DNA from 2 places in the Bacillus cereus group sp. BfR-BA-01316 genome. Region 2 is predicted to be linked to the other one. Evidence: a T-box and tRNA genes for the amino acid it is inferred to sense, from the RefSeq annotation. Region 2 holds a T-box; the other holds one or more tRNA genes.

Region 1 (21,997 bases), on a different contig from region 2:
ACGCTTCTTCGTAGAAGGTTTGCGTACAGATAGTTTAATGTTAGGACCACTTCGTATTGCACAAGTAATGTCTATTGGAATTGTTGTTATTTCTATCATTTTCATTATTGCGAGACGAAAAATGGGGCAAGCTGATAAAAGATATTTAGAAAATTAGAGAAAAGTAGCATCTTATATAAGATGCTGCTTCTTTCATATTCAGGTAATGAAAGGATTAAGGACGATGAAAATAAATACAGTGTTATTTGATTTAGATGGAACGTTAATTAATACAAATGAACTTATTATCTCTTCTTTTTTACATACGTTAAATCACTATTATTCTAATCAGTATAAGCGTGAAGATGTATTGCCATTTATCGGTCCATCTTTGCATGACACTTTTAGTAAGATTGATGCAAGCAAGGTTGAAGAGATGATTACATGTTATCGCCAATTTAATCATGAGCATCATGATGAATTAGTGGAAGAATATGAAACTGTATATGAAACGGTTCAAGAATTGAAGAAGCAAGGTTATAAAGTCGGCATCGTTACAACGAAAGCGAGACAGACGGTTGAAATGGGATTAAAGCTTTCAAAACTTGATCAGTTTTTTGATGTTGTCGTGACAATTGATGATGTGGAACATGTGAAACCACATCCAGAACCACTTCAAAAAGCGCTCGAATTATTAGATGCAAAGCCAGAAGAAACATTGATGGTTGGTGATAATCATCATGATATCGTCGGTGGACAAAATGCAGGTACGAAAACAGTAGCGGTTTCATGGACATTGAAAGGTAGAGCGTATTTAGAAGCGTATAAACCAGATTATGTGCTAGATAAAATGAGTGATTTACTACCGATTTTGTCTCGCATTAACGGGTAGTATGATTCCTGCCTGTAAATGCTTGATTGATGAGAGTTAGTAATCAGTGGGGAAAAGAGTTCCTACCGGTTAAAGTTTCACTTTATATAAGTAGAGGAGAGAGTTCAGTGCGACGGACAACGCGCTATCCTGTTTTAGGAGAAAATTCATTGTGGAATGTGTATAAAACAGTTTCTTTTTGGAAGGTAATGAAAAACTTTATTATCATCCAAATCGCACGTTACACGCCATTTTTATCCGTGAAGAATTGGTTATATCGCACGTTTTTACGGATGGAAGTAGGAAAGAAAACGTCGTTTGCACTTATGGTAATGCCAGATATTATGTTTCCAGAAAAGATTACTGTGGGAGACAATTCAATTATCGGCTATAATACAACGCTTTTAGCGCATGAATATTTAATTCATGAGTATCGACTCGGAGAAATCGTCATAGGGAATGGAGTTATGATTGGAGCGAATACGACAGTTTTACCAGGTGTGACGATTGGAGATGGTGCTATCGTTTCTGCAGGCACACTTGTCCATAAAGATGTACCAGGCGGCGCTTTCGTAGGCGGAAATCCGATGCGTATTATTTATACGAAAGAGGAAATGGCCACTAGAGAAGGTTGATGTTAAAAATGTAACATTTCCCTTCTCTTTTTATGAATAAAAAGGAAATAATTGATTATAATATACTGTTTTGTTTTTTACGGAATCGTTTATACTTATAGATAGAAGAATGTGTGAACGAAGAAAACAAAAAACTGGAGGATATATGGGGAAAAATCAAAGAATATATAAGGAGAGCGGACAAGTTATCTCTTTTAATCAGTTAGCGGACTTCTTTTATAAAAAAGGGATGAGGGCTTATAAAGGGCAAAAATTGCAAGATGCAATTAAATATTTTCGAAGAGCGGCAGAAAGCGAGAAGGAGCCGTTTATTTTATGCCAACTAGCAATAGCATTATCTGACTCTGGTGAATATCAAGAGTCGAATCAGATATTTCTAAAGCTTGTTAGATCCAATCCTGAACTTGAGCAATGCTATTATTTTATTGCAAATAATTATGCATATATGGGCTTGTTTCAACAGGCGAAGAAGTATGCAGAGCGATATTTAGAAGTTGCGGAAGAGAAGGAATTTGTAGAAGATACATTAGAATTGCTTGAGATTATGGAAGAAGAAGCAATGGGTGCGGAAGAGATTGAGGATGAAGATGAGCTAATTGTTATGCAAGAAGAAGCGAACCGCTACATTCGTAACGGACAATTAGAAGAGGCGATTGCTACACTAGAAGTTGTTACGAAAGAATATCCAGAATTTTGGTCGGGCCATAATAATTTAGCGATTGCACATTTTCAATCAGGTAATGTGGATCAAGCGCTTAAGTTAACAGAAATGATTTTAGAGAAAAATCCTGGTAATATGCACGCGCTTTGTAATACGCTTATTTTTCTATATTCAATTGGAGAGCATAAGCAAGTAGAGTCATTAGCAGGGCAGTTAGTTTCGGTATATCCAATTTCATTTGAGCATCGTTTGAAACTTGGAACAACGCTTGCAACAATTGGCCATTTTGAACCTGCATATAAATGGTTCAAAGTATTAAAGCGTCAAGGGTACGAAGGAGACGTTAGTTTTTATTACTGGTTTGCATACTCTGCGTATATGGTGAAGGAACAGCAAGTAGCTGAAAAAATGTGGCAACATGTTGTAGAATTGCATCCTGATAAAAAAGGAAAAGAACCGTGGAATGCACTGAATTTAGCAGATGAAGGACAAAATCTTTTATTTGAAGAGTTACGAAAATCATTTCAGCAAAGTACGACGCTAGAAGAGAAAATGCTAGCTTTATATTTAATGAATGAATTGTCAACACCAGAGAAGGTTGGATTCTTCTTTGATGTAACGCAAGCGAAAAATGGTGTTCCAATCGTATCGCAACTTGCAAAATATTTCTTTTTACTTAATAGTCATAAAAGCATCCCAGCTGATTTACAGCAATTTGAACAGTGCGTACGAATCGCGGATGCATTATACAATTATACGAAAAAAGACGATGAATTAATCGAAGAGTGTTTAAATTTTTGGTTTTGTACGTTCATACGTTTATATACATCTGGAGCGACTTTTACAAATGTGTACGGTTGGTCAGCGGCAATTGAATACATTGTGCGCGGCGAACAAAGGAATAAGATGACACAGGCAGAGCTTGGTGATGTATATAATGTATCTGTAGCGACTGTACGAAAGTATGTGCAGGCTGTTAAGCGCACGCACACGTAGGGTAGGCAAATCATTGGGAAAAAAATGATGCTAACAGTATAATGAGGGTAACTTAATGTGTATGAATGAATGGGAGTGAATAGTGTGTCAGAAGAAAAAATTTATGATGTCATTATTATTGGTGCAGGACCAGCTGGTATGACAGCTGCGGTATATACATCTCGTGCGAATTTAAGCACACTGATGCTTGAGCGTGGTATTCCAGGTGGACAAATGGCAAATACAGAAGATGTAGAGAACTATCCAGGTTATGAGTCTATTTTAGGACCAGACTTATCAAATAAAATGTTTGAGCATGCGAAGAAATTTGGTGCTGAATATGCATACGGTGATGTGAAAGAAATCATCGATGGTAAAGAGTACAAAACAATTATTGCTGGTAAAAAAGAATATAAAGCACGTGCAATTATCGTTGCAAGCGGTGCAGAGTATAAAAAAATTGGTGTGCCAGGTGAAACAGAACTTGGCGGCCGCGGTGTATCATATTGTGCAGTATGTGATGGTGCATTCTTTAAAGGGAAAGAACTTGTTGTTATTGGCGGCGGAGATTCTGCTGTTGAAGAGGGTGTGTTCTTAACACGCTTCGCATCAAAAGTAACAATCGTTCACCGTCGTGACACTCTTCGTGCACAGAAAATTTTACAAGATCGTGCTTTCCAAAATGAGAAAGTAGATTTCATTTGGAATCACACTATAAAAGAAATTAACGATGCAAATGGTAAAGTAGGAAGCGTAACACTTGTAGATGTAAACAGTGGAGAAGAACAAGAAGTTAAAACTGACGGCGTTTTCATATACATCGGTATGTTACCACTATCAAAACCGTTTGTTGAGCTAGGTATTACAAATGAAAATGGTTATGTTGAAACGAACGAGCGTATGGAAACGAAAGTTCCTGGTATTTTCGCAGCTGGTGATGTCCGTGAAAAAATGCTTCGTCAAATTGTAACTGCAACAGGCGATGGTAGTATTGCAGCACAGAGTGCACAGCACTACGTAGAAGAGTTATTAGAAGAATTAAAAACTGTAAAAGAAAAATAAGGGGATTTTTCCTTTTGAGAAGAAAGCTACCGGTAGGTGGCTTTCTTTTTTGTTCAAATGTCAAACTTTTGTCAAAAATAATTAAGAATATAATGATTCTTATTGTTATACTAGAATTTACGGAAAAAATCACTATAAGAAATGAGGAATTTATTCAGTATGGAATGGCGTAATATATATCGTGGATTTTGTATGGGCGTTAGTGATTTAATTCCTGGTGTGAGCGGCGGAACAATCGCTGTTGTGTTAGGGATTTATGAACAATTGCTCGCAGCAATTAGCGGATTCTTTAGTCGTGAATGGAAAAAACATTTAGCATTTTTAATACCACTTGCAGCTGGTGTAGCGGCAGCTTTTCTAACGTTAAGTCACGTTATTAAATATTTATTAGCAAATCATTATGAACCGACTCAATTTTTCTTCCTCGGTTTAATTATTAGTATATTACCGATGTTAATGAGAGAAGCTGATGCAAAGGCAACGTTTAAAGGTAGTCATATTGTCCTGTTAATAATTGCAGCAATTCTTGTTGCAATAACAGCATTCTTTAAACCAGATAAGGCAGCTGATCCAATTACGACGTTAACAATTTTAAATGCAATTGGTTTGTTTTTCGCAGGATGGATGGCTAGTATGGCTATGCTTCTTCCTGGAATTAGTGGATCGTTTATTTTATTAATTATTGGTGTGTATCCAACAGCAATTAACGCTTTAACTACACTCAATTTACCGTTAATCGTGGTTATCGGTGCCGGTGTGATGGCCGGATTTGTTGTAAGTAGTAAAGGAATTAGTTATTTGTTAGATCGTTATAAAAGTATGACATTTGCGGCAATTATTGGGCTCGTTATCGGGTCGATTGTCATTGTGTTCCCAGGCATTCCGACTGGTGGAATTTCAATTGTAAGTTCAATTATTACTTTTATTTTAGGATTTGCGATTGTTACTTATTTCGGTAAGAAATAAGTGTTTTAATCCCCTTAACGATAAAAATCGTTAAGGGGATTTTTATGTAATGTTCATGGGAAGTAAGGTATTTTGATTGATTGTTATAGAAAGAATTTTTACAATTGCTTAGCGAAAGGGGACTGGTACCTTCGTTGTAGCAAACTGTTTTTGATAGTATAATGAAATGAGTATGCAGTGAGAAATTTTGCTGCAAGTAGCTGAGGTGAAGAAACATGCAAAGAGTGACAAACTGTGTGTTAATTAGAGATAATGAAGTACTCTTACTCCAAAAACCTCGCCGAAATTGGTGGGTTGCACCGGGCGGGAAAATGGAGCGTGGTGAGACAGTAAGAGATACCGTTGTTCGCGAGTATCGTGAGGAAACAGGTATTTATTTAAAGAACCCAGCGTTAAAAGGGGTCTTCACCTTTGTCATCCAAGAAGGTGATAAAGTTGTTTCTGAATGGATGATGTTCTCCTTTTTAGCAACAGATTTTGCAGGAGAAAACAAATTAGAGAGCGAAGAAGGCATCATTGGTTGGCATACATTTGATAAAATTGATGATTTAGCAATGGCACCAGGAGATTATCACATTATTGATTATTTAATTAAAGGGAATGGTATAATCTACGGTACATTTGTATATACCCCAGATTTTGAGTTGCTTTCATATCGATTAGATCCGAGTTAAACCTGCAAGGAGAGGATACGATGACAGAGAATAATGATATAAAAATGGTAATTATTACAGGGATGTCTGGAGCTGGAAAAACGGTAGCATTACAAAGTTTTGAAGATTTAGGATATTTTTGTGTAGATAATTTACCACCGATGTTATTGCCGAAGTTTATTGAACTTATGGCGGATTCAAAGGGTAAAATGAATAAAGTAGCACTCGGTATTGATTTACGTGGCCGAGAGTTTTTTGAATATTTATGGGGAGCACTTGATGATTTATCAGAACGTACATGGATTATTCCTCATATTTTATTTTTAGATGCGAAAGATAGCACACTTGTAACTCGCTATAAAGAAACGAGACGTTCGCATCCACTTGCGCCAACTGGCTTGCCGTTAAAGGGAATTGAAGCTGAGCGTGGTCTATTAACTGATATGAAGGCGCGAGCGAATATTGTGCTTGATACGTCTGATTTGAAACCGAAAGAATTACGAGAGAAAATTGTTCACTTATTCTCAACAGAAACTGAGCAAGCATTTCGTGTAAATGTTATGTCATTTGGATTTAAGTACGGAATTCCAATTGATGCTGATTTAGTATTTGATGTTCGTTTTTTACCAAATCCATATTATATTCCACATATGAAGCCATTAACAGGACTGGATGAAGAAGTTTCGTCGTATGTGTTGAAATTTAATGAAACACATAAGTTTTTAGAGAAATTGACGGATCTTATCACTTTCATGCTGCCTCATTATAAAAGAGAAGGCAAGAGTCAACTTGTAATTGCGATTGGATGTACAGGTGGGCAACATCGTTCTGTTACGCTTACAGAGTACCTTGGGAAACATTTGAAACCAGAGTATAGCGTTCATGTATCTCATCGTGATGTGGAGAAGAGAAAGGGCCATTAAGGGATGAAAAAAGAGAGAAAACCTAAAATTGTTATCATGGGGGGTGGAACTGGACTTTCTGTTTTATTAAGAGGATTAAAACAATATCCTGTTGATATTACAGCAGTTGTAACAGTAGCCGACGATGGAGGCAGTTCAGGTAGACTACGTGATGAGCTAGAAATTCCACCTCCAGGTGATATTCGTAACGTACTTGTTGCGTTATCGGATGTAGAACCATTAGTGGAAGCTTTATTTCAGCACCGTTTTACAACTGGAGACGGACTGAAAGGGCATGCGTTAGGAAATTTACTATTGGCAGGTATGACTTCGATTACAGGAGACTTTTACCACGCGATTACGGAAACGAGTAAAGTATTAAATGTCAGAGGACGTGTATTACCAGCAGCGAATCAAAGTGCGGTACTTCATGCAGAATTAGAAGATGGAGAAATTGTAACAGGTGAATCAAAGATTCCTTATTTCGGGAAGAAGATTAATCGTGTCTTTTTAACTCCAGAAGATGTAGAACCGTTATGTGAAACGTTGATGGAAATTAAACGAGCTGATTTGCTTGTTTTCGGTCCAGGAAGTCTGTACACAAGTATATTACCGAATTTAGTTGTTAACAAAATTGGAGACGCTGTTCTTGCTGCAAAAGCGAAGAAGGTATATGTATGTAATGTTATGACGCAAGCGGGCGAAACGAAGGGTTATACTGCGTTTGATCATGTGCAGGCGTTACATGATCATTTAGGTAAACCATTTATCGACACTGCGATTGTAAATAATCGTGATATTCCTCGTGAATTACGTAAGTTATATGAGGAAGAAATGTCGGAACCAGTTGCACTGGATACAGATCGTTTTGCTGAACATAATATTGAAATCATTCAAGATCGATTAGCGAAATATGATGATCGTGTTGTAAGACATGATACATTAAAGTTAGCTTCTATTTTATATTCATTGTTATAAATGAGCGTTGCCTCGTTTGAGGTAACGCTCCTCATTCATATAGGACAAGATTTTTGTTCCAAAGTAATAGTATAAGGAGGTGTTGACTGTGTCATTTGCATCAGAAACAAAGAAAGAGTTGACCAACCTTGAAATGAAGGAATGCTGTGAGAAATCAGAATTATCGGCGTTGCTTCGAATGAACGGATCGCTTTCTTTTTCAAACCGTCGCCTATCTATCGATATTCAAACGGAAAATGCAGCAATTGCAAGAAGGATTTATACGCTTTTGAAAAAAGGATATGATGTGACGGTAGAATTACTTGTTCGTAAAAAAATGCGATTGAAGAAAAATAATGTATATATCGTGCGGCTTGTTGAGAAGTCTCGCGAAATATTAGCAGATCTTCACATTGTTCGAGATGACTTTTCGTTTATTCGAAATATATCGCAGGAATTAATCGAGAAGAAATGTTGTAAACGATCGTATTTACGCGGTGCATTTTTAGCAGGTGGTTCAGTAAATAACCCAGAAACATCATCTTATCATTTAGAGATCTTTTCGTTATATAAGGAACATAATGATTCTATATGTGAACTGATGAACGGATTTGATTTAAATAGTAAGACGTTGGAAAGAAGAAAAGGGTACATTACGTATTTGAAAGAAGCTGAGAAAATTACAGAGTTTTTAAATATTATAGGTGCTCATAATGCACTTTTAAGATTTGAAGATATTCGAATTGTTCGCGATATGCGTAATTCAGTAAATCGTTTAGTTAACTGCGAAACAGCTAATTTAAATAAAACAATTGGTGCAGCGCTAAGGCAAATTGAGAACATCCGCTATATTGATGAGACGGTTGGGCTTGATATTTTGCCAGATAAATTAAGAGAAATTGCACAGTTACGAAGAGATTATCAAGATGTAACATTGAAAGAGTTAGGTGAGATGGTATCCGGGGGGAAAATTAGTAAATCGGGTATTAATCATCGTTTGCGTAAAATCGATGAAATTGCAGAGAAATTACGCGCGGGGGAAACGGTAGCAAAAAAATAAGAGGTTAAAGGGGAAATGGAGCTGTGGTTCAAAAACGGGTTAAAGTTTCATTAAAAAACGGCTTACAAGCACGTCCGGCTGCGTTGTTTGTACAAGAGGCAAATCGCTTTCATTCTGATATTTTCATTGAGAAAGATGGAAAGACAGTTAATGCAAAGAGCATAATGGGGATTATGAGCTTAGCGATCGGAACTGGTAGCATGATTACAATCACAACAGAAGGTTCAGATGCAGAAGAGGCTTTGGAAGCATTAGCTGCATATGTACAATAAAAGGCTATCGCGAATGTGCGATAGCTTTTTAGTTTGCTATTTGCGGGCAGCCTGATTGGTGGGGCTAACAATCAGTGGGGGTACGTGGATGGTTCGCGCTTGTCGAGAATTGTCGGTAAATCGATATGTTGTGTCGAAACGTCGGTAGAATTTGAGTTATGGTCGATATAATTGAAAAATCGCTGATATATTTGGAGAGATACTAGATGGGGTATGTACTGCCCGGGTACATAATAAAAAAGCACCCTGTTACACAGGGTGCTTTCACTTTTAAGTATATCTAGCTCCAGTGGCTAGCTCTTCGTGTCTAAGAACTTTCCGCATAAGAAGGCAAAAAGCGCCTTCTATGCGAAAGAACCTTAGCCAGTCAGGGCTGAACGAGCCACTTCCGCTTTTAGTTATATCTAGCTCCAGCGGCTAGAATCTCCGGTCGTTTCGCCTTTACATTCGAGGCAAAAAGCGCCTCGGATGTAAAGGCTCCAACGCCCTGCGATTCTGAACGAGCCGCCTCCGCTTTTAATTAATTAACGGCTTGTGAAAATCTTATCGATTAAGCCGTATTCTAGAGCTCTTTCTGCTGTCATGAAGTTGTCACGGTCTGTGTCGCGTTGTAGAACTTCAAGTGGTTGACCTGTGCGGTCAGCAAGAATTTGGTTTAATTTTTCACGTAAGAATAGGATGCGTTTTGCAGCGATTTCGATTTCAGTCGCTTGACCTTGTGCACCACCAAGTGGTTGGTGAATCATTACTTCACTGTTAGGAAGAGCGAAACGTTTTCCTTTTTCACCTGCTGCAAGTAAGAATGCACCCATAGATGCAGCCATACCGATACAGATTGTTGATACTTGTGGTTTAATAAACTGCATTGTATCGTAAATTGCCATACCAGCTGTGATAGAACCACCAGGGCTGTTGATATAGATGTGAATATCTTTTTCTGGATCTTGAGATTCCAAGAATAAAAGCTGGGAAACGATTGAGTTTGCTACGTTGTCATCAATTGCGCTACCAAGCATAATGATGCGGTCCTTTAATAGTCGAGAGTAAATATCGTAAGCGCGTTCTCCACGATTTGTTTGTTCAATTACTGTAGGAATTAAATTCATCTGTTATTTCCTCCTTTGAAAGCTTTCTTAGTTTATAATACAATTATGGTCAATAAAGGTCAAACGAAACCACTTTAAATCAAAAAAATATGTAGTTGTATCATGATTTATTCGCTATGTTTTTAAAATTCCCTGCTTATGTATCTTCAACATCATAACCGAATAACATAAATTTAAACGTGATTAAAGGTGTAGAAAAGGCAAAAGAACGCCTTTTTACTGAAGCGTTCTTTCGGTATTTATTCTTTTAAAAGATAGGTTACTTTATTTAAAATTGTTTCGACTTGTTTCGCGTTTTTACTATACATTTCACTTGCTGATTTCGATTTTGTTTCTAAAGAAAATAGTTCAAGATCAGCATGGCATTTTTTTAAAGATGCCAATAGTAAAGGTTTGTTTTGAGGAGAAGGCATTTGGAGTTTATCATTATAAATGTCGATAGTAAGTTGTCCGTATGAATCAACTTGACCGAGAAAGACATTTTCAATGACAACACCGAGTTTTTCTAATTCAGAATGTAACCAAGCGCGATTATGCCCGCTAGCAGAAAGAGGTTCATCTAGTATATTTCCATCCATAATAACGGTTTGCGGTTCTTTTTCGTTTGGCACTTTTAAGCTGATATCTTTTGCTGTAAGTGGTTGGCGATCTTTCTTTAATAATACATTTAATTCTCCACTCGGTTCTAGTACTGCAAATTCAACATCAGCTACGCTGAACGCATCTTTTCCTCGGAGTAGTTCAAGTAATTCGTCACTTGTATATTTTTCTTTCTTTAAGTTATCTTCGAGTATTTTTCCATCTTTTATTAATACGGTAGATTTCCCTTCAAAGAAGTCCCGAGCTGTTTTGTTCTTTAAGGAGAGGATTCCTGTGAAAAAAGGTACCACAGCGAAAATGAGTATCGCAAAGACGCCATGGAAAAATTTTGAATCGAGCCCTGTAGATACTTGGGCAGCGATGTCACCGATTGTCATTCCGGCTATGTATTCAAAAAAGGAGAGCTGAGAGATTTGTCTTTTCCCTAACCATTTCGTAATAGCGAATAAAATGATTAATATGAATACAGAGCGAAGAATAACGAGTGTCCATTCGGGCAGGTGAGACATAGTCATTTCCTCCAGTCTACTTAAAACCCTTTATATTGAGGTTCTTCACGTTCTAATACTGAAATTCTATCCTTTAAATCAGCGATGACGCTGTCCATTTCTAACATACATTCATGAAATACGCGTTTTGATTCTTCATCCTGTGAATTTAATGAAAGGGAGCTTAAACTTGCTTGAGCCCCTCTTACACTGGCAAGGCAAGTTTTTACGCTAGCGATAACAGTCATGCAAACACCTCTTATCCTTTCGGTTTAAATAGTAATGCTCCAATGAAGCCGAAAATAATCGCTGCTGATACACCTGCGCTCGTTACTTTAAACATACCAGTAATTACGCCGACGATTCCATGTTTTGCAGCTTCTTCCATCGCACCGTGAACGAGGGCGTTTCCGAAACTTGTAATTGGTACTGTTGCCCCGGCCCCAGCGAAATCAATTAGTGGTTCATACAAATTGAATCCATCTAATATAGCTCCAGCAACAACGAGTGTTGCCATCGTATGGGCAGGAGTAAGTTTACCGACATCAAACATAAGTTGACCAATTACACATATAAGTCCGCCAATGACGAAAGCCCAGAAAAAAATCATTGTGTTGCACCTCCAAATTCGATCGATACAGCATGAGCGATACATGGAATTGTTTCTTCTTGTTGGAATGTAATGGGAGATAGTAAAGCACCTGTCGCAACAACTAGTATCTTTTTGAATTCTCCTTTTTTCATTCTATTTAATAAATGTCCGTACACGACTGTTGCTGAACAGCCTGGGCCACTTCCGCCGGCTATTACAGGTTGACCTTCTCTATAAATGAGTAGTCCACAATCTTGAAATTGTTCACTTGTTACTTTTGTCCCATGTTTATGTAGTAAGTCATAAGCAATTTCGCGTCCAACGTGTCCGAGGTCGCCTGTTACGATTAAATCGTAGTGAGATGCATCAAGATTTCTTTCTCTTAAATGAGCTTCAATTGTATCGACAGCAGCAGGAGCCATCGCGCCCCCCATATTAAATGGATCTGTTAACCCCATATCAACAATGCGCCCAATTGTGGCGGAAGTTACTCTTGGGCCATGTCCTGTATCACTTAAAATAGCTGCGCCTGCACCGGTCACTGTCCACTGGGCAGTAGGAGGTTTTTGACCACCATATTCAGTTGGATAACGGAATTGTTTTTCCACGGCAGCGTTATGGCTTGATGCACCAGTTAATAAATATTTTGCACCTTTTGCATTTACAATACTTGCGCCAAGTGCTAAGCCTTCCATAGAGGTAGAACAAGCACCGAATAAACCGAGATAAGGTGTACCAAGTGTGCGGCAAGCAAAGCTAGTAGGTGTAATCTGGTTAATTAAATCTCCAGCGAGAACGAATTGAATATCATCTTTTCGAAGTTTCGCTTTTTCTGTAGCACGGCTACAAGCTTCTTCAAACAAAATTTTATGTGCTTTTTCATAGGAATCTTGTCCGAGCCATAAATCTTCATGAAGGGTATCGAAGTCTTCAGGGATTTTTCCCTTTGCCTCAAAGGGGCCACCGACTACACCTGTTGAGATTATAACTGGTTTGTTTTCGAATACCCATGTTCGGTGTCCTTGTAACATTTACAGCCCTCCCCATTGAAAGAGAATGGTTTTAATAAGAGCGATGACGAAAGCTGAAAATACACCAAACAAAATAACTGATCCTGCTAGTTTAAACATGTTACCCCCAACGCCGAGAACAAACCCTTCTGTACGGTGTTCAATACATGCAGCGATAACGGAGTTGCCAAATCCCGTAACAGGCACCGCAGTACCAGCGCCGGCGAATTGCCCAAGGCGATCGTAGACGCCAAATCCCGTCAGTAGCATAGAAATAAAAATAAGAGTTGCAACTGTAGGATTTCCAGCAGATCTTTCAGTGAAATCGAAATAAGTAATATAAAAGGTGGAAATCAGTTGGCCTATTAGACAAATTAATCCCCCGACGAAAAAAGCTTTTATACAATTTTTTAAAACGGGGCGCTTCGGTTCGCGCTGTTGTTCGAATTTTTTATATTCTTGTTGTACAGGTGTTAAATTTTTATCTTTACTAGACATTTCAATCCTTCCTTCTCTTTTAGAAAGCTTAAATATTAGATCCCATTTCTGATTGGATGAGTTTCAATTGTTTTTTTATGCCATCCTTACTTACTTTCTTTTTCTTAATTTTGTTTTCAAGTTCTTCTATGAGCATAAAGATCTTTTTGTCTGTACTTACACGAATATCGAAAGTAGGGTTTTCATCACTTAGCTTCTTTTTTAATTTGCTTCGTAACGGTTTTAAACCAAATCTTTCGTGATGTTCAGGTTTGACGGCTATGTAAAGATCTAAATTTGTATTAACTGCGGTAGCTTCTATAATTCCCTCCGTAGCGAGAGCTTTTTTCTTAGCTTCTTGCGATATAGATTGATTAAAGGATTCTGTACTCATTTTTGTTAACTTGGGGCCCTTTTCTTCTTTCGTTCGTTTTGCTTCTTCTTTCTTTACCTTTTTATCTAATGGGCTATTATCACATCCGGTAAGTGAACCGAATAGGAGCACAAATAACGCGGCTATGATTCCGAGTTTTCGCATTATAATCATTCCATTTCTATTGCATTATGTAATTTGATAGAAAAAGGATGATTGCATATCATCCTTTTTCTCAAATTGTGTACCATTAGATGAAATGGTACTTTCGGTTATTGCTGTGTGTATTGTGGTTCTTCTTGTTGGACTTCTTCAACACGTGGGTTTAAAGAATCAATAATCGTTTGCGTTTGCTGCGCAGCTGTTTGGAAAAGTTGCTTTGCTTGTTGGTTATCCGTATCAAGAGCGAATCCCTCTAAGCTAGCTTGTGCACTTTTTAATCCAGAAACAGTTTGCTTTAGTTTTGTAATTACAGTCATTGAATGAAGCCCCCTTTGGAATATCAATTCAAAGATTATAATTTGTGATTTGGAGTGAATTTATGATTGGGAAAATTAGGATAGAGATGTATTTATATGCTCCTAGCTAAGGTGTGTAAAGGATTAAGGGGATATTTTTATTGATTTAGATGGATTTTATTGCTATTATTATGAGAAGAAAATGAAGTCTGTTTTATAATCATGCGCCCATAGCTCAGTCGGATAGAGCGGTGGTTTCCGGTACCACGTCTGCCGGGGGTTCGAATCCCTCTGGGCGCGTCAAAAAGTCCTAACTTACGTTTTGTAGGTTAGGGCTTTTTTATTTCCCTCTTGTTATATCTAGTTATAGGATTTACTATTAGTATGTGGTGATAATAAATTAGGTTCATTATTTTCTTTCAATATTATTCAAATTTCGGTTGTAAGATGTAAATCTCATTAATACATATAAATTAATAATATTTTGGAATGGGTGTCTGCGTTAGGATTCTCCTTTTACCAAACTTATTGTACAATAGAAACAAGGGGGAGATTAGTTTGAAGGCAAGTCTTTTACAAGAACAAAGCTTACGTTTGGCAATGACACAAGAGTTAAGGCAAGCGATTACAATGCTCCAGTATAATGTACAAGAATTATCGGAGTTTTTGTATGAGCAATCGTTAGAGAATCCCCTTATTGAGTTAGGTGGTTTTGAGAGGGAGAAGAAAAAGAGCTCTAACACAAGTAAAAGTACCAGCAAACAAGTCGACAATCAAATGGAAATCTACAGTGTAGATTCGATAACGATTCAGCAACATTTATTAAATCAACTCCAGTATTATAAAATAGATGAAGAAGAGCGAAAAGCAGCTTCTTTCATTATTATGAACATGGATGGAAATGGCTATTTACAAGAAACAAATGAAGAGCTATCAGAGCTTCTTTCTGCGCCGATCGATGTAGTGGACCGTTCCGTAGAGCTTGTTCAATCGTTAGAGCCAGCAGGGGTAGGTGCGCGTAATATTCAGGAATGTCTATCAATCCAATTGAAGCGCTTACAAAGAAGAAATGGGTTAGCGGAAGAAATTATAGATGATCATTTTAATTATTTCGTTAAGAAAGATTGGCGAAAGCTTGTTCACGCTATGAAGTGTACCAACGAGGAATTACAGGATGCGGTGAACTGTATTACATCATTACAGCCGAAACCAGGTCTTGCATTTTCTTCTGATAAACCACTTTATATCGTGCCTGATATGGCGGTGAAAAAAAATGGCGATCATCTCGTTTTACAGATGAATGAGAGAAATATGCCGAGAATTGAAATTCACTCTGAGTATAGTGCGTTACTAAATAATAGTGAAAGTGAAGTGGCTTCTTACGTATCGGAGAAGTATCAGCATGTGCAATGGATTATGCGCAGTTTGAAACAGAGAAAACAAACACTTCTGCAAGTGATGAATATTATTATGGAAAAACAGCATGATTTCTTCTGGGAAGGTCCAGAGTATTTAAAACCACTTGCTTTAAAAGAGGTGGCGGAAGAGTTAGGTGTGCATGAGTCTACAATTAGTCGTGCAACGCGTAATAAATATGTGCAAACGCCGCACGGTTTATTTGAGATGAAATCGTTCTTTAGTAATGCTATTTCTACGACGGAAGATGAGGCGGTTTCTACAAAGCGTGTGAAACAATTCATTCAAACGCTTGTTGGAGCGGAAAATAAGAAAAAGCCACTTTCGGATCAAAAGATTTCAAAATTATTAGAAGAAGAGCATGAAATCGTTATTTCTCGCAGAACAGTTGCGAAATATAGAGAACAAATGCATATTCCTGCTTCGTCTCTAAGAAAAACAATTGGATAGGTGAAGAAGATGAAAGTTGTACTATATACAAAAAAAGATTGTGGTCTTTGCGAAAAGGCGAAACAAGTTTTAAAGGAAGTACAATATGAATATTCTTTTCAAATTGAGGAAATAGATATATATGAAGATAATGAACTTTTAGAGAAATACCATCTAATGATTCCAGTTGTAGAAATAGGCGGAAGACAAGTAGAATACGGTAACATTCACAAAGGTGTCATAATAAACTATATAAACAATGCAGTTAAGAGTTGAATAAGTTTCTATCTCCTGTTACAATAATACACGTAGCAGGGATTATTTTTTTAACCTAAGTGGGACACAAAATGTCACTATGGGACATAAAGTGACCACGGAGGAAAATGAACCGATGTAGTGAGGAGAAAAGATATGCGCTCATGGATTCAGAACACAAAAAAATTATTACCTGATCTGCTACCTGTTATGCAAACGAGAATGCAAGTGCTTCAGTACATTAGGCTTATGCAGCCGATTGGAAGAAGAAACTTATCTGCAAGTCTCGGTATGACAGAACGAGTATTGCGAAGTGAAGTTCAAGTTTTGAAAGAACAAAACTTAGTTCACGTCGCTTCTTCTGGAATGACTTTGACAGAAGAAGGAACAGCTTTAGTTCTTGCTTTGGAAGACTTTATGAAAGAAATTTCCGGGTTAAAGGTTTTAGAAAAACAACTTAAGGAAACATTAGACTTGGATGAAGTTTTCGTTGTCCCTGGTGATAGTGATGAATCACCTTGGGTCAAACTGGAGATGGGCCGTGCTTGTGTGACTTGTATAAAAGACCGTCTGACAGTGAATAATATCGTTGCTGTGGCTGGAGGAACTACGCTAGCTGCTGCTGCGGACATGATGCAACTTGATTGCAAAGATTTACATATGCTATTTGTCCCAGCACGTGGTGGAATTGGAGAAGGTGTCGAGTTAGAAGCCAATACCATTTGCGCCAAAATGGCACAAAATACGATGAGTAATTATCGCTTATTGTATGTTCCAGATCACGTTAGTAGCGAAGCATATGCGTCTATTGTAATAGAGCCCTCCGTGAAAGAAGTTCTTGAGTTGATTCGATCTTCCAATATCGTCATTCATGGAATTGGTGATGCGTTAACAATGGCACGTCGCAGAAATACTTCAGAAGCAGATTGGTTAAAGATTCAGGCAAGCGAAGCAGTTGGCGAAGCTTTCGGTTACTACTTTAATGAACAAGGAAATGTTGTTCATAAAGTAAGAACAGTTGGTATGCAACTTGAAGATTTACAACATGTATCTCACGTTGTCGCAGTCGCTGGAGGTTCTTCAAAAGCAAAAGCAATACAGGCTGTAATAAAGCAAGGGCACACTTCAATTCTAATTACAGATGAAGGTGCAGCAAAACAATTAACAAAGGGTATTACCCTTTAATATAATCCCCCAAGGAGGAAATTTAAATGACTAAAATTGGTATTAATGGATTTGGACGTATCGGACGTAACGTATTCCGCGCAGCTCTTAACAACTCTGAGGTAGAAGTAGTAGCAATCAACGACTTAACAGATGCTAAAACATTAGCTCACCTTTTAAAATATGATACAGTTCACGGAACTTTAAATGCAGAAGTATCTGCTAACGAAAACAGCATCGTTGTTAACGGTAAAGAAATTAAAGTTATCGCTGAGCGTGACCCAGCTCAATTACCATGGAGCGACTACGGAGTAGAAGTAGTAGTAGAATCTACTGGCCGTTTCACTAAAAAATCAGACGCTGAGAAACACTTAGGTGGATCAGTTAAGAAAGTTATCATCTCAGCTCCAGCTTCTGACGAAGATATCACTGTAGTTATGGGTGTTAACCACGAAGAATACGATGCAGCTAACCACAACGTAGTATCTAATGCTTCTTGTACTACAAACTGTCTAGCTCCATTCGCTAAAGTATTAAACGAAAAATTCGGCGTAAAACGCGGAATGATGACAACAATTCACTCTTACACTAACGACCAACAAATCTTAGACTTACCACACAAAGATTTACGTCGTGCTCGTGCAGCAGCTGAAAACATGATCCCAACATCTACTGGTGCTGCTAAAGCTGTAGCATTAGTATTACCAGAACTTAAAGGTAAATTAAACGGCGGCGCTGTACGTGTTCCAACTGCTAACGTTTCTCTTGTTGACTTAGTTGTTGAACTTGACAAAGAAGTAACAGTTGAAGATGTAAACGCAGCATTCAAAGCAGCTTCTGAAGGCGAATTAAAAGGTATCCTTGGATACAGCGAAGAGCCATTAGTATCTATCGACTATAACGGATGTACAGCTTCTTCTACAATCGATGCATTATCTACAATGGTAATGGAAGGTAACATGGTTAAAGTACTTTCTTGGTACGATAACGAAACTGGTTACTCTAACCGCGTAGTAGACCTAGCTGCATACATGACTTCTAAAGGTCTTTAATTCTTAAGTATATAAGCAATCAATGACAAAACGAGGGAGAGGGTTTGTTCCCTCTCTCTCTTCTTTCGTTTTAGAAGCAAATGTGTTAAGCTTTTGAATGGGTTTTGTCAATCCTAACTAGTAGTCGGAGGGAAATCCAATGAACAAAAAATCAATTCGTGACGTAGATTTAAAAGGTAAGCGCGTATTTTGCCGCGTTGATTTCAACGTACCTATGAAAGAAGGCAAAATTACAGATGAAACTCGTATCCGTGCAGCTCTTCCTACAATTCAATATTTAGTAGAGCAAGGTGCGAAAGTAATTTTAGCAAGTCATTTAGGCCGTCCAAAAGGTCAAGCAGTAGAAGAATTACGTCTTACTCCAGTAGCAGCACGTTTAGGCGAGCTTCTTGGTAAAGATGTTAAAAAAGCGGACGAAGCATTCGGACCAGTTGCACAAGAAATGGTTGCAGCAATGAACGAAGGCGACGTAGTAGTTCTTGAAAACGTACGTTTCTATGCGGGCGAAGAAAAGAACGATGCAGAACTTGCGAAAGAATTTGCAGCTCTTGCTGATATCTTCGTAAACGATGCATTCGGTGCAGCTCACCGTGCTCACGCTTCTACAGCAGGAATCGCAGACTACCTACCAGCAGTATCTGGTTTATTAATGGAAAAAGAGTTAGATGTATTAGGTAAAGCACTTTCTAACCCAGAACGTCCATTCACAGCTATCATCGGTGGTGCGAAAGTAAAAGATAAAATCGGTGTAATTCGTCATCTATTAGACAAAGTAGATAACTTAATCATCGGTGGCGGACTTGCTTACACATTCGTTAAAGCTTTAGGTCATGAGATTGGTCTATCTCTATGTGAAAACGACAAAATTGAACTAGCTAAAGAATTTATGCAACTTGCAAAAGAAAAAGGCGTAAACTTCTATATGCCAGTTGATGTTGTCATCACAGAGGAATTCTCTGAAACTGCAACAACTCAAATCGTTGGTATCGACTCTATCCCTTCTACATGGGAAGGCGTGGACATCGGTCCTAAAACACGTGAAATTTATGCAGATGTAATTAAAAACTCTAAGCTTGTTGTATGGAATGGACCAATGGGTGTATTCGAAATGACTCCATTCGCAGAAGGTACAAAAGCAGTAGGGCAAGCATTAGCAGATGCAGAAGATACATACTCTGTTATCGGCGGTGGTGACTCTGCAGCAGCTGTTGAAAAATTCGGTATGGCTGATAAAATGAGCCACATTTCTACTGGCGGCGGTGCGTCATTAGAATTCATGGAAGGCAAAGAGCTTCCAGGTGTAGTTTGTCTTAACGACAAATAAGTAGCAGCCAAAGAAAAAGGACGGTGCAAAGCATGCGTAAACCAATTATCGCAGGTAACTGGAAAATGAATAAAACTCTATCTGAAGCAGTTAGCTTCGTAGAGGAAGTTAAAGGTCAAATCCCAGCAGCTTCAGCTGTTGATGCAGTAGTTTGCTCTCCAGCTCTATTCCTAGAGCGTCTTGTAGCAAAGACTGAAGGAACTGACTTACAAGTAGGTGCACAAAACATGCACTTCGAAAAAAATGGTGCGTTCACTGGTGAAATTAGCCCAGTAGCACTTAGCGACTTAAAAGTAGGCTACGTAGTACTTGGCCACTCTGAGCGTCGTGAAATGTTTGCTGAAACAGACGAATCAGTAAACAAAAAGACTCTAGCAGCATTTGAACATGGTTTAACACCAATCGTTTGTTGTGGTGAGACTTTAGAAGAGCGCGAAAGCGGAAAAACATTTGATCTAGTAGCAGGTCAAGTGACAAAAGCACTTGCAGGTTTAACAGAAGAGCAAGTTAAAGTAACTGTTATCGCTTATGAGCCAATCTGGGCTATCGGTACAGGTAAATCTTCTTCTTCTGCAGATGCAAATGAAGTATGTGCGCACATCCGTAAAGTTGTTGCAGAAGCTGTTTCTCCAGAAGCTGCAGAAGCTGTTCGTATTCAATACGGCGGTAGCGTAAAACCAGAAAACATTAAAGAGTATATGGCACAATCTGACATCGACGGCGCTTTAGTTGGCGGTGCTAGCTTAGAGCCTGCTTCGTTCTTAGGTCTTCTGGGGGCGGTAAAATGAGAAAGCCAACAGCTTTAATCATTCTTGATGGTTTCGGACTACGTGAAGAAACTTACGGGAATGCTGTAGCACAAGCTAAGAAACCTAATTTTGATGGTTACTGGAACAAATTCCCTCACACAACGCTTACAGCTTGTGGTGAGGAAGTAGGTCTTCCAGCAGGTCAAATGGGTAACTCTGAGGTTGGTCATTTAAATATCGGTGCTGGCCGCGTAGTATATCAAAGCTTAACACGCGTAAACGTTGCAATTCGTGAAGGTGAGTTCGATCAGAACGAAACTTTCCGAAATGCAATTAAAAGCGTGAAAGAAAAAGGTACTGCTCTTCATTTATTTGGTTTACTTTCTGATGGTGGTGTGCACAGTCACATGAACCATATGTTTGCTCTTCTTCGCTTAGCAGCAAAAGAAGGCGTGGAGAAAGTATATATCCATGCATTCTTAGATGGCCGCGATGTTGGACCACAAACAGCAAAAGGTTATATCGATGCAACAAATGAAGTAATTAAAGAAGCAGGAGTAGGACAATTCGCGACTATCTCTGGTCGTTATTACTCCATGGACCGTGACAAGCGTTGGGATCGCGTAGAAAAATGTTACCGTGCTATGGTGAATGGTGAAGGCCCTACTTATAAATCAGCAGAAGAGTGTGTAGAAGACTCTTATGCAAATGGTATATATGATGAATTCGTATTGCCGTCTGTAATTGTTAACGAAGATGACACGCCAGTTGCAACAATCAATAATGATGATGCAGTTATCTTCTATAACTTCCGTCCAGACCGTGCAATTCAAATTGCTCGTGTATTTACAAACGAAGACTTCCGTGAGTTCGATCGTGGTGAAAAAGTACCTCACATTCCTGAATTCGTTTGTATGACACATTTCAGTGAAACTGTAGATGGTTACGTGGCATTCAAGCCAATGAACCTTGATAACACATTAGGTGAAGTTGTTGCGCAAGCGGGATTAAAGCAACTTCGCATCGCGGAAACTGAAAAGTATCCGCACGTTACATTCTTCTTTAGCGGTGGTCGTGAGGCTGAATTCCCAGGAGAAGAGCGTATTTTAATTAACTCACCGAAGGTTGCAACGTATGACTTGAAACCTGAAATGAGCATTTATGAAGTAACGGACGCTTTAGTAAATGAAATCGAAAATGATAAACATGATGTTATCATTCTTAACTTTGCAAACTGTGATATGGTTGGCCATTCTGGGATGATGGAACCAACAATTAAAGCAGTAGAAGCAACTGACGAATGTTTAGGAAAAGTTGTAGAAGCGATTCTTGCAAAAGATGGTGTAGCACTTATTACTGCTGACCATGGTAATGCTGATCAGGAGTTAACTGCTGATGGTGGACCAATGACAGCTCATACAACTAACCCGGTTCCTTTCATCGTTACAAAAAATGATGTAGAGCTTCGTGAAGGTGGTATTTTAGGAGATATCGCACCAACAATGCTTACA
Region 2 (10,353 bases):
GATTGTTTTCTATGATAGTTGGTGTCCGATGTGTACGGCAGTGGCAGAGCGGACGAAAAGGTTAGATAAAAAGGGAAAAATGAAATTTGTTTCATTTCGAGATGAAGATGTAGTTGAGAAGTATGAACTATCTCAAGAATTACAAAGTAAGATGGAACAAAGACTGTATATTTTAAAAAATAATAAGTGGTATGACGGAATTCACAGCATTTACGTATTAGCGAAGGCTGTTCCATCTTATTGGTTTGCAGTTCCTTTTATAAAGCTATCTATCGTAGTTGGATTTGGAAGTAAAGTATACGAATATATTGCCAACAATAGAAAACTTGTCCCAGTTGGACACTGCCGTGAAGGGGTTTGTGAAATCCCTACAAAAAAATGAAATCATCGTTATCTTTCTTTTGCACCTATTAATAGAGCGTGATATGATGAATTTGGAATGAAAGTTGAAGGAGAGATTACAAGATGTCAAATGCATATGAAGAATACATGCGTCAAATGGTAATTCCAATGCGTCAAGAGTTAGTGCGTTCTGGATTTGAAGAGTTAACTACAGAAGAAGCTGTAACAGAATTTATGGAGAATGCATCAGGTACAACTTTAGTAGTTGTAAACTCTGTTTGTGGTTGTGCAGCTGGTTTAGCACGCCCATCAGCAGGTCAAGCGGTTGTTCGTGCTGAAAAACAACCTGAGCATCTTGTAACTGTATTTGCAGGTCAAGATAAAGATGCTACTGCAAAAATGCGTGAATACTTCGGAGAAATTCCTCCATCTTCACCATCTATGGCATTACTAAAAGGAAAAGAAGTTGTTCACTTCATTCACCGTCATGAAATTGAAGGTGCAACTATGGACGAAATTATTACGAACTTAGAACAAGCTTTCGAAAAGAATTGCTAAAGAAGGGGGAGAGTAAATCTCCCTCTTTTCTTTATATAGAGGTGACACAATGATAGTAACAACAGCAGGAAGAACAAATAAAGAAATGACAGCTTATGCAAATAAGGTAGCGGCAGAATTAAAGAGTCCTTTCGTTTTACGTAATGATATACCTGTGCACAAACTGCATGAGCAGTATGAACAAGATGTGCTTATCGTAGGGAAAAACCGATTAGCTATTTATCCAAAGGGTACGGAAGAGTCGTTTTTCTTTCATCCAAACTCAGCGATGTTTCGTGTGAAAAGGTTAATGCGCGGAGAACATGATCCGTTTATACAAGCTGCCAAATTAGAGAGCGGAATGACAGTATTAGATTGTACGCTCGGTATGGCATCAGATAGTATTGTAGCTAGTTATGTTGTTGGTGAAAGTGGAAAGGTAACAGGACTTGAAGGCAATGAATATATGGCTTATATTATGAAAAATGGTTTAAAAACATGGTCTTCATCTGTTTCTGAAATCGATGAGGCAATGCAAAGAATTGATGTAAAACAAACGGAGCATTTCGCATTTTTAACGCAATGTGAAGATAATAGTTATGACGTCGTATACCTTGATCCGATGTTTGAAGAAACTGTCATAGAATCAGATGGAATTAAAGGGTTAAAACACTTCGCTTTGTATCATGATATTACTGATGAAACAATTGCGGAAGCGAAGCGTGTGGCGAGAAAGCGTGTCGTTCTGAAAGATCATTTCCGTAGTTCTAGATTTGAAAAACACAATTTTCACGTATATAAAAGAAAAAGTGCAAAGTTTCACTTTGGTGTAATTGACCCTTGCTAATTGTTTGAAAAGATGTATAATAAGCAATAATTAATTAAATATACTGTCTGTGATGAAGAGAGTAGTCTTTTTCAGAAGGAAAGCGAGCTAGGGATGGTGTGAGCCTAGTGCAGAAGAAAAAGATGAAGCGCACTTCGGAGACGCTTCTTGAACGAATAGTAGAGTAAGCCGAGGCCCCCTGTCCTCGTTATAAACGGGAAAGTGGTTCGGAATGAACAACAAGGGTGGTACCACGGGTTAAAACTCGTCTCTTTTTTAGAGACGAGTTTTTTGTGTTTTAAAAAATAAGGAGGTTACAGTATGGAGTATAAAACGCAGTTTGCGAAGAGCTTATCAAATATTATTACGAACGAATTAACGCAAAATCAAATTTTAGATTTAATCGAAACACCAAAACAAGATGAATTCGGTGATGCAGCGTTCCCATGTTTTTCACTAGCGAAACAATATAAAAAATCACCAGCTACTATCGCAAAGGAAGTTGCGGAGAAATTAAATGACCCATTTTTTACGAAAATAGAGGCTGTTGGCCCGTATGTAAACGTCTTTTTTAATCGTCAAACAGTAAGTGATGAAGTATTAAAAACAATTTTAGCGGAGAAAGAAGAGTACGGTCAAAATCACTTTGGATGTGAAAAAACGGTAGTTATCGATTATTCCTCTCCTAATATCGCGAAACCTTTTTCAATGGGGCATTTACGTTCTACAATGATCGGTAATTCGCTGAAACATATCGCCGAAAAATGTGGATATGAAGTTGTAGGAATCAATTATATTGGAGATTGGGGAACACAGTTTGGGAAGTTAATTACTGCATATAAAAAATGGGGAAATGAAGAAATAGTTAAAGAGGATCCAATACGTGAGTTATTTAAGCTATATGTTCAGTTTCATGAAGAAGTAAAAGAGAACAAAAAACTAGAAGAAGAAGGACGCTCATGGTTTAAAAAACTAGAAGAAGGAAATGAAGAAGCAGTTGAACTTTGGAATTGGTTCCGTCATGAGTCTTTAAAAGAATTTTCTCGTATTTATGAACTTCTCGGTGTGGAATTTACAAATTTTCAAGGAGAAGCTTTCTATAACGATAAAATGGAAGACTTTGTTGGGATTTTAGAAGAGCACGACTTACTGGAAGAATCAGAAGGGGCATTAGTCGTTAATTTAGAAGAAGAAGGTATGCCGCCATGCTTAATTAGAAAATCAGATGGTGCTACCATTTACGCAACACGTGACTTAACGGCAGCTGTGTATCGTCAAAACACATACGAATTTGATAAAGCGCTATATGTAGTTGGCCCAGAACAAAGTTTACATTTTAATCAATTTTTCACTGTATTAAAAAAGCTTGGTTATGACTGGGTCAATGGTATGGAACATGTACCATTCGGGTTCATATTAAAAGACGGTAAGAAAATGTCGACACGTAAGGGCAGAATTATTTTATTAGAAGAAGTGCTAGAAGAAGCTGTTGCACTTGCGGAACAAAATATTGAAGAGAAAAATCCGAATTTAAAACAAAAAGAAGACGTGGCAAAACAAGTCGGTGTTGGAGCAATTATCTTCCACGATTTAAAAAATGAGCGTATGCATAATATCGAATTTTCATTAGAAAATATGTTGAAATTTGAAGGAGAAACAGGACCGTATGTACAGTACACGCATGCGCGTGCGTGTTCAATTTTAAGAAAAGAAAGTGTGGAATTTGAAACGTGTAATTTTGAATTAAAAGACGATTACAGCTGGAGTGTAGTAAAATTACTCAACAAATTCCCGCAAGTAATTGAAGCGGCCTTCAACAAAAATGAGCCATCTATTATTTCAAAATATGTATTAGATGTAGCACAAGCGTTCAATAAATATTATGGAAATGTTCGTATTTTAGAAGAGAACGAAGAAAAAGAGAGTAGACTCGCATTAGCTTATGCTGTGACGGTTGTATTAAAAGAAGGCTTACGTTTACTTGGGATGGGTGCTCCTGAGGAGATGTAAAAAGAAACGGAAAGAATCCATTTAATGTACAATGACAATTATATACGTTACTTTGGTAATGAACTGTGAATGATATATACAAAATAAGTGTAATATAGAAACAAAAAAACAAACCGGATGAATCATTTATCCGGTTTGTTTTTTTGCTTTTTTGAATAAACCTCTTAACTATAAGGAGTTATATGATACGAAGTGTAAGAACTCTATAATTTTGTTGCGAAATCAATTAAAATATTTGTAGAGAGGATGGTTCGTATTGATCAGAGATTTCATTTTACATATTCCTTGTCATAGAATACCGAAAAGGAGTTTCCATAAATTACAAAAACACATACCTTTATGTGCACGATGCACAGGTATGCTTATTGGTTTCTGTATGTTTCCAATTTACTTTTTAATAACCTCTTCGTTTACTCTCCCATTAATGCTATTCTTTTTTGCTCAAATTCCTTTACTCATCGATGGATTCACCCAAAAGTGGAAATGGAGAAACAGCACAAATTTGCTAAGAGTAACGACCGGCTTATTAAGTGGTAATGGTATGGGACTATTTATTGCATCTAGTATTATATGGATTATATCTTAAACCACATATCAACGGAGGTAGCTACTTATATGTTTTGGATCTATTTAATTCTAATTTTCATTTCAGGAGGAAGTGGAATCGGTTTTATTATTCATGAAAAATATACAGAAGCAATAATAGCGTTTGTTATTTGCGTATTATTTATTGGACTACTATATTATTATCTTAAAAGAAGAAAAAAGAAGAGAAATTTTGATTGTAGCAATTTAGATTGTACTGATTGTTTAGATTGTGATTGTACTGATTAAGCTTTTACTTATCTATATGTCTTTAATAAGTAAAAAAGGCTAGCGTATTTTTAAAGATGTACTGGCCTTTTGTTTAAAATTCTCCTATATGTGCTTGTAATCCCCGGATATTTAATACTCTTTCGATTTCTTCTTTATCTTCTGTATTAATAAAGCTTTCCTTTTCGTGAGAACACGTTATTAACCATTTTTTTCTGGATTTAAAGAATGATAAATCCTCCGGTAAGTAAGGCATTACCCATTCATATAAAGAATTAGATAATTCCTTCAGGACGTTTTTAGCGTTGGCATCAGCGTAATAGAAATACACTTTTGCTGTTTGATTATCGCCTAAAATAGTACTGGCCCACTCAGATTGCTCAGTCATTTCTTTGAATGAACCTTCTAGTTTCATTAAGACGGGCTCAAAAGAGTGTAACGGTCCCATATCATTTCTTAAAACTAAATGGAATTCATCACAAATGTCAAAAGCTAAGTCTAGTAAATCAACATAAGTTTGTTGTTTCGGATTGGAATCTATTACTATCATATATTATCTCCTTTCCTCAACCTTACATAATAATGTTATTTATTGGGATTATTACGAATTATATACAATTATTATCTTATCGAACCACTAATATGCACACAAGGTTTTTCTGTATGATTGGGATTAATAATTATTTTTAAAAATTAGTTTATCGATTAGGCGGGGAGATATAAAGTACATGTATTATGTATTGTTTTTATTTGGTCTTAACTATCTAAAATTTCAACAAAAGTGTAGGAATATATCTATAATATAGAGAACTTTAGTTGTGTATATAAAAGGGGGCCGTTAGACTTGGAAGAGTATGATTGGAATAGTAGGCTAGCGTATTTAAGAAATACGAGAGATTTATATTATAACGATGATTATTTAAGTTTTTTAGTCAATTCAGTTTGGAAGATTACTGAACCTGTACATATTGTTGATTATGGTTGTGGATATGGTTATTTAGGTTTAATTTTGTTGCCTTTACTTCCAAATGGATCAAAGTATACAGGCATTGATAGCGGGGAAGCATTAATAGCTGAAGCGAGAGAGTTGTTTCGTACACTTCCATATGAATCTGAATTTCTTGAGGGGGATGCTACAGAAATTGAATTGAAAAATAAATACGATATAGCTGTCAGTCATGCTTTCTTATTACATATGAATTCGCCCAAAACGATGTTGCAAAAAATGATAAATTCAATTGAGGAGGGCGGAAAGATAATATGTTTTGAACCGAATTGGATTTCTAATATGTCTTCATACACGCTAGATGGAGTAATTCAATCGGAAATTATCCGGCTTGGTGTTTTGCAGAAGCTATTTGAAGAAGATGCACATAGAAGTGGTAAAGATGGCAATATTGGTATGAAGATACCGATATATTTAAGTGAATTAGGTGTTAAAAATATTGCATGTAGAGTAAGCGATAAAGTGAATTTTTTAGACTCTAATATAAATCAAAATGAGAAGCAAGGTTTATATAATTCTCTAAAAGAAGAGGGAATCGCTAGTAATCCAGGTGAGAAACAACAATTTATAAACCGTTTAATGAGTAGGGGCTTAACGTTTGCTGAAGCACTCGCTCAATATGAAGCAGAACTACGATTTTTTGAAGTGTTTCATATACACTCTTCTTTGTTATATGCTCCAAATATGAGGATTACTTTTGGGGAAGTTAAGTGATAAATACCATACTAGAAAAGTAGGGGATATAATGAGAATTGCTACTTTTAATATTTGGAATCATGAAACATTGTGGTCTGAAAGGTTAGAGGCTATTTGTGAAGAAGTCCAAAATATTGCTCCTCATATTTTAGCAATTCAAGAAGTTCGGAGTTGTATTAATGAAGAAAAGAAGACAAATGGTGCACAATATCTTGCGGATCAAATAAATTATCCATTTTGTATATTTAAAGAGTATCCAGATTCTCCAGATGAAGACCTAGCTTTTTTAAGTAAAATTCCTATCTTAGCTGAAGAAGCTATTTGGGAAACCGATATAGAGGAATCGAATTATTGTGCCATTCGAATCATGTTAAAATATAAAGAGTATAATCTCGGGATAACGAATGTTCATTTAAATTGGAAATCTAGTAAGGTAAGACAAGAGCAAATGAATACCGTGAATAATTGGATTAAAAACAGAGTTAGTGGCTACGAATTATTATGTGGTGATTTTAATGATGATCCACATTCAGGGGTGCATCAATACTTAATAAGTAATCAATGGATAGATGTGGCTCAGCTTAAAGAAAATCAAGATAACATTCTTGCCCAGCCAACGTTAGATTATGGAAAGAATACAAATTTAATAGGGGATGAAAAGCAAGGAGAACGATATGATTGGGTTATGATACAAGAAAATGACGCGTTTGAATTTCCAAATATAGAAGATGTATCTATATTTGCGGATTCAGCATTAACTTCATCATGCGTATTCCCAAGTGATCATTACGGTGTTTTTGTGGATTTAAAATTTGAAAAGTGAAACAAAAGGGAAGTTGTTCCAAAGGTAATTTGGAACAACCGCCCTAATATTATGAAATTGAAGATAGGATGATTGTCGTTTTTGTCGGTAAATCGATATATCTTGTCGAGTCGTTGATATTTTTTGAGTTACGATAGATATATTTGAAAAATCGTTGATATATTGTAAATTACGATAGATATATTCAGGAAATCGTTGATATAATTTCATTCACTGAATGAAGCCTCAAAAAAGAAGATAAAACCCATCTTCGAATAATACATGTTATTTCATCAAATTAAACAAAATCCCCATAAAAATCAATGTTTTTAAGATATTTAGTTATAAACTTGAATAATATTAAATTATATCGTTCATTATATGAGGTTTTAGTTGAATGCATACTATATGATGTGTAAAATCTAAGCAAGTAGGTTAGAATACTGCTTGCAAATGGCAGTATAAATAATAATTTGAGGTGAATGCATGCTAGATTTTAAGCAATTAGAGATTTGTTTGAAAGAAAAGAGATTTGTAGATGGATTACAGGAGATAAATAATGAAATTGCACATATAAAAGAAACGAAAAAGTTATCATACGTGAAGAACTGGCTTTATAACGTTGCATCATTTGCGGAGTTTGATACATTAATTCGTCTTGCTGATGAAGGTTTGATGCATCAATATAGCTCCTTTTTAATTCGTTATACGTATAAAAAATTCCCGAATATGAGAACGCTCTCTTTATATTGTGATGAGTTAATTGATGAGCGTAAAATTCTTGATGCTGAACAATTATTAAAAGATTCTTTGGAAGAGGTAAATGAAGAAGAAACTGATGCGGATGTTTTAACGAAAGCATATTTTACGTTAGTTAGATGTTTGTTAGATATGAAGCGAAATGAAGAGGCCTATGCCTATATGCAAAAGGCGGAAAAGTATAGTACACGTGCAGTTTTTGATAAATGGGGTTACTTATATATACAGACTGGTGAGTGGGAGAAGGCAGAGGAACAACTTTTATCCGGTCAGCAGCATAAAGATTGTGAAGAGTTAGCTACGTACTTATTGGCGCAATTATATGCATATAAAGGTGAACAGCAGCGAGCATTACAACTCATTAATGATGCGATTGCAAAGTTCCCTCAAGTACCATATTTCTATTTTGAAAAAGTAAAATATTTATTAGATTTAGGGCGCTATGAAGAAATGTTAGCGGTAATAGATAAAATGAATCATATGCTTCCGCATCATGCATATACAACTTATTTTATACATTTACGTGCAGAAGCATTTTATAAAATGAATAATATTCACGATTTGCAAGCACTATTGAAAAGTGAAAAGAGTTTAAAAAATTCTCTATATCATCATATAGAAAAAAATCCTGATGGAAAAAAGGTGCGCTTACCGATAGTTCCGGTTGTACAAAAGGATAACTATTGCGTTCCGACTAGTTTGGAAATGATGTTAGGGGTATGGGGAGAAAAACGTACGCAAGATGAAATTGCACAACATATTTTTGATGTAACAGGTTCTAAGTTTTCAGATACAGTTACATATATAGAAGAGCAAGGTTACGAATATCGTTATTTTCAAGGGAATGAGGAAAATTATAAGAAATTACTCAATCAAGGTATTCCCGTTTTATTAAGTATAGATATTGAGCACGCTTCCCATGTACAAGTGCTTTCTGGTTATGACGATGTACTGCAAGCTTTTTATATTCAAGATCCGAATTTCTTGGAACCGATTCTTGTGGAATATGATAAGTTGCAAGAAAAATATCGTTATACAGATTGTTTAGCTATTACGTTTATACCAAAAGATAGAATGGAACAACTTTCATTTTTAAATGAGGAAGAACACACTTATTATAAAACAATCTTTTCTCTTACAGATCATTTAGCTGAGCAAGATAAAGAGGGAATTGAAAAGTTAGTACTATTTTTAAAAGAAACAAGTGAAAATCCAAACACTTGGCTATATACGATTAAACATTTAGATGCTGAAGTAGATAAAGATTTTATTCAGTTTTGTATAGAAAAATTAATGGAAAAGTTTCCGAGCTCTGACTTTGTGAAATTGCATAGTGCACAGTGTTTTATTCGTCTGCAAGATATGGAAAAAGCAGGACATATGCTTCAAAGTGTGGAGAAGAAAAGCAATCAAGCGTTGTATCATTTTATAAATGGACGTTATTCTTTTGAGCAAGATAATTATGCAGAAGCGATTGCTAGTTTTCGTTCATCATTACAATTGGATGCAGATCAACCAGTTGCGTGGAGTTTCTTAGCATTATCATACATGTATATGGATCAATCTGAAAAGGGGCTAGAGTATTCTCTAACAGCTATAGAACGTAGCCCAGAAAGGTTTACACTTGTAAATCACGGTTTAATTTTAATAGATTTAGAACGATATGAAGAAGCATATGGATTCTTTAATGATTTATTAAAAGAATATAAGTATGAAGCGCACATATGGTATGAACGTGCAAGATGTGCTCAGCATTTAGGAAAAGTGTATTTGGCGGTAAAAGGACTTAAAGTAGCAATTCAATTAGATAAAACAGCAGCCTATTTATATACGAAGCTTTCGGAAATCTATGAATCAGATTTGGATGATGGGAAAAGTACGAAGGAAATTTTATTACAAGGAATTCAAAATTGTGAAGATCAGGCATCTTTATATGTTCGTTTAGGAGATGTGCATTTTCAAAATGATGAACTTGAAGAAGCGGAAACTATATATAAGCGTTCTTTAGAAGAAAATAATGAAGATGTATATTCTCATTTCGGTTTAACTCAAGTTTATATGGCAAAGGAACAATATGAGGATGCAAAAAACTATATTGTTAGTATCAATAAGCAATTTGAAGACAATCAAGATTTCCTTATGAATGCTGGAATGGTGCTATGGGATGCTGAAATTGCATTAGGCGAGGATGAAAAAGAGTTAAAACTTGCACTTTCTAAATTAGAGAACGGTATACGAAGAGTATACGCTAATATAGCGAGCGTGTTGGATGAGTATGTAAATCGAATAAAAGACACAGCTTTTGTGCAACGGGGCATAGCGTTTTTAAGAACGTTAGAAAAAGAGAAAACGGATGTAATTGAATACGGTTGTTACGCTGGTGTTTTATATGAATCTATTGGACAGTATGATCAGGCGATAAAGCGGTATAATAATGCACTTAAGAAAAAACAAGATTCATTGCCGTATTTCCGTATCGGTGAAACATTCATGGCGTTAGGGCAATTTCAAGAAGCGAAGCATGCATATGAAACATGTTTAGAAATGAATAAGAATTTCTTA

What was found. A T-box is a leader RNA that pairs with one kind of tRNA and senses whether it is charged. The one in region 2 lies ahead of argS (arginine--tRNA ligase), so its partner is inferred to be a tRNA-Arg.
Positions count from the first base shown of each region.
Region 1: it has a tRNA-Arg gene. The T-box ahead of argS (arginine--tRNA ligase) is inferred to sense a tRNA for this amino acid. The anticodon was not compared.

Region 1 covers NZ_JAKUGX010000001.1:92,727-114,723, forward strand. The annotation lists gene lgt (prolipoprotein diacylglyceryl transferase) at 1-157, shown strand, start outside; gene ppaX (pyrophosphatase PpaX) at 224-871, shown strand; gene MR071_RS00445 (acyltransferase) at 979-1,485, shown strand; gene MR071_RS00450 (tetratricopeptide repeat protein) at 1,631-3,142, shown strand; gene trxB (thioredoxin-disulfide reductase) at 3,227-4,183, shown strand; gene MR071_RS00460 (DUF368 domain-containing protein) at 4,343-5,149, shown strand; gene MR071_RS00465 (NUDIX hydrolase) at 5,365-5,823, shown strand; gene rapZ (RNase adapter RapZ) at 5,844-6,725, shown strand; gene MR071_RS00475 (gluconeogenesis factor YvcK family protein) at 6,729-7,682, shown strand; gene whiA (DNA-binding protein WhiA) at 7,771-8,721, shown strand; gene MR071_RS00485 (HPr family phosphocarrier protein) at 8,745-8,993, shown strand; gene clpP (ATP-dependent Clp endopeptidase proteolytic subunit ClpP) at 9,518-10,099, opposite strand; gene MR071_RS00495 (DUF421 domain-containing protein) at 10,339-11,208, opposite strand; gene MR071_RS00500 (DUF1657 domain-containing protein) at 11,229-11,435, opposite strand; gene spoVAE (stage V sporulation protein AE) at 11,447-11,797, opposite strand; gene spoVAD (stage V sporulation protein AD) at 11,794-12,810, opposite strand; gene spoVAC (stage V sporulation protein AC) at 12,811-13,287, opposite strand; gene MR071_RS00520 (YhcN/YlaJ family sporulation lipoprotein) at 13,316-13,804, opposite strand; gene MR071_RS00525 (DUF1657 domain-containing protein) at 13,912-14,118, opposite strand; tRNA gene MR071_RS00530 (tRNA-Arg) at 14,322-14,397, shown strand; gene rpoN (RNA polymerase factor sigma-54) at 14,656-15,963, shown strand; gene MR071_RS00540 (glutaredoxin family protein) at 15,973-16,218, shown strand; gene cggR (gapA transcriptional regulator CggR) at 16,354-17,382, shown strand; gene gap (type I glyceraldehyde-3-phosphate dehydrogenase) at 17,409-18,413, shown strand; gene MR071_RS00555 (phosphoglycerate kinase) at 18,553-19,737, shown strand; gene tpiA (triose-phosphate isomerase) at 19,770-20,525, shown strand; gene gpmI (2,3-bisphosphoglycerate-independent phosphoglycerate mutase) at 20,522-21,997, shown strand, end outside.
Region 2 covers NZ_JAKUGX010000015.1:79,964-90,316, reverse strand. The annotation lists gene MR071_RS13680 (thiol-disulfide oxidoreductase DCC family protein) at 1-382, shown strand, start outside; gene MR071_RS13675 (BrxA/BrxB family bacilliredoxin) at 466-900, shown strand; gene MR071_RS13670 (class I SAM-dependent methyltransferase) at 950-1,726, shown strand; T-box leader at 1,767-1,981, shown strand; gene argS (arginine--tRNA ligase) at 2,027-3,715, shown strand; gene MR071_RS13660 (DUF2085 domain-containing protein) at 3,972-4,301, shown strand; gene MR071_RS13655 (hypothetical protein) at 4,331-4,549, shown strand; gene MR071_RS13650 (stage III sporulation protein AH) at 4,623-5,078, opposite strand; gene MR071_RS13645 (class I SAM-dependent methyltransferase) at 5,373-6,248, shown strand; gene MR071_RS13640 (endonuclease/exonuclease/phosphatase family protein) at 6,280-7,053, shown strand; gene MR071_RS13635 (bacteriocin-processing peptidase family protein) at 7,519-10,353, shown strand, end outside.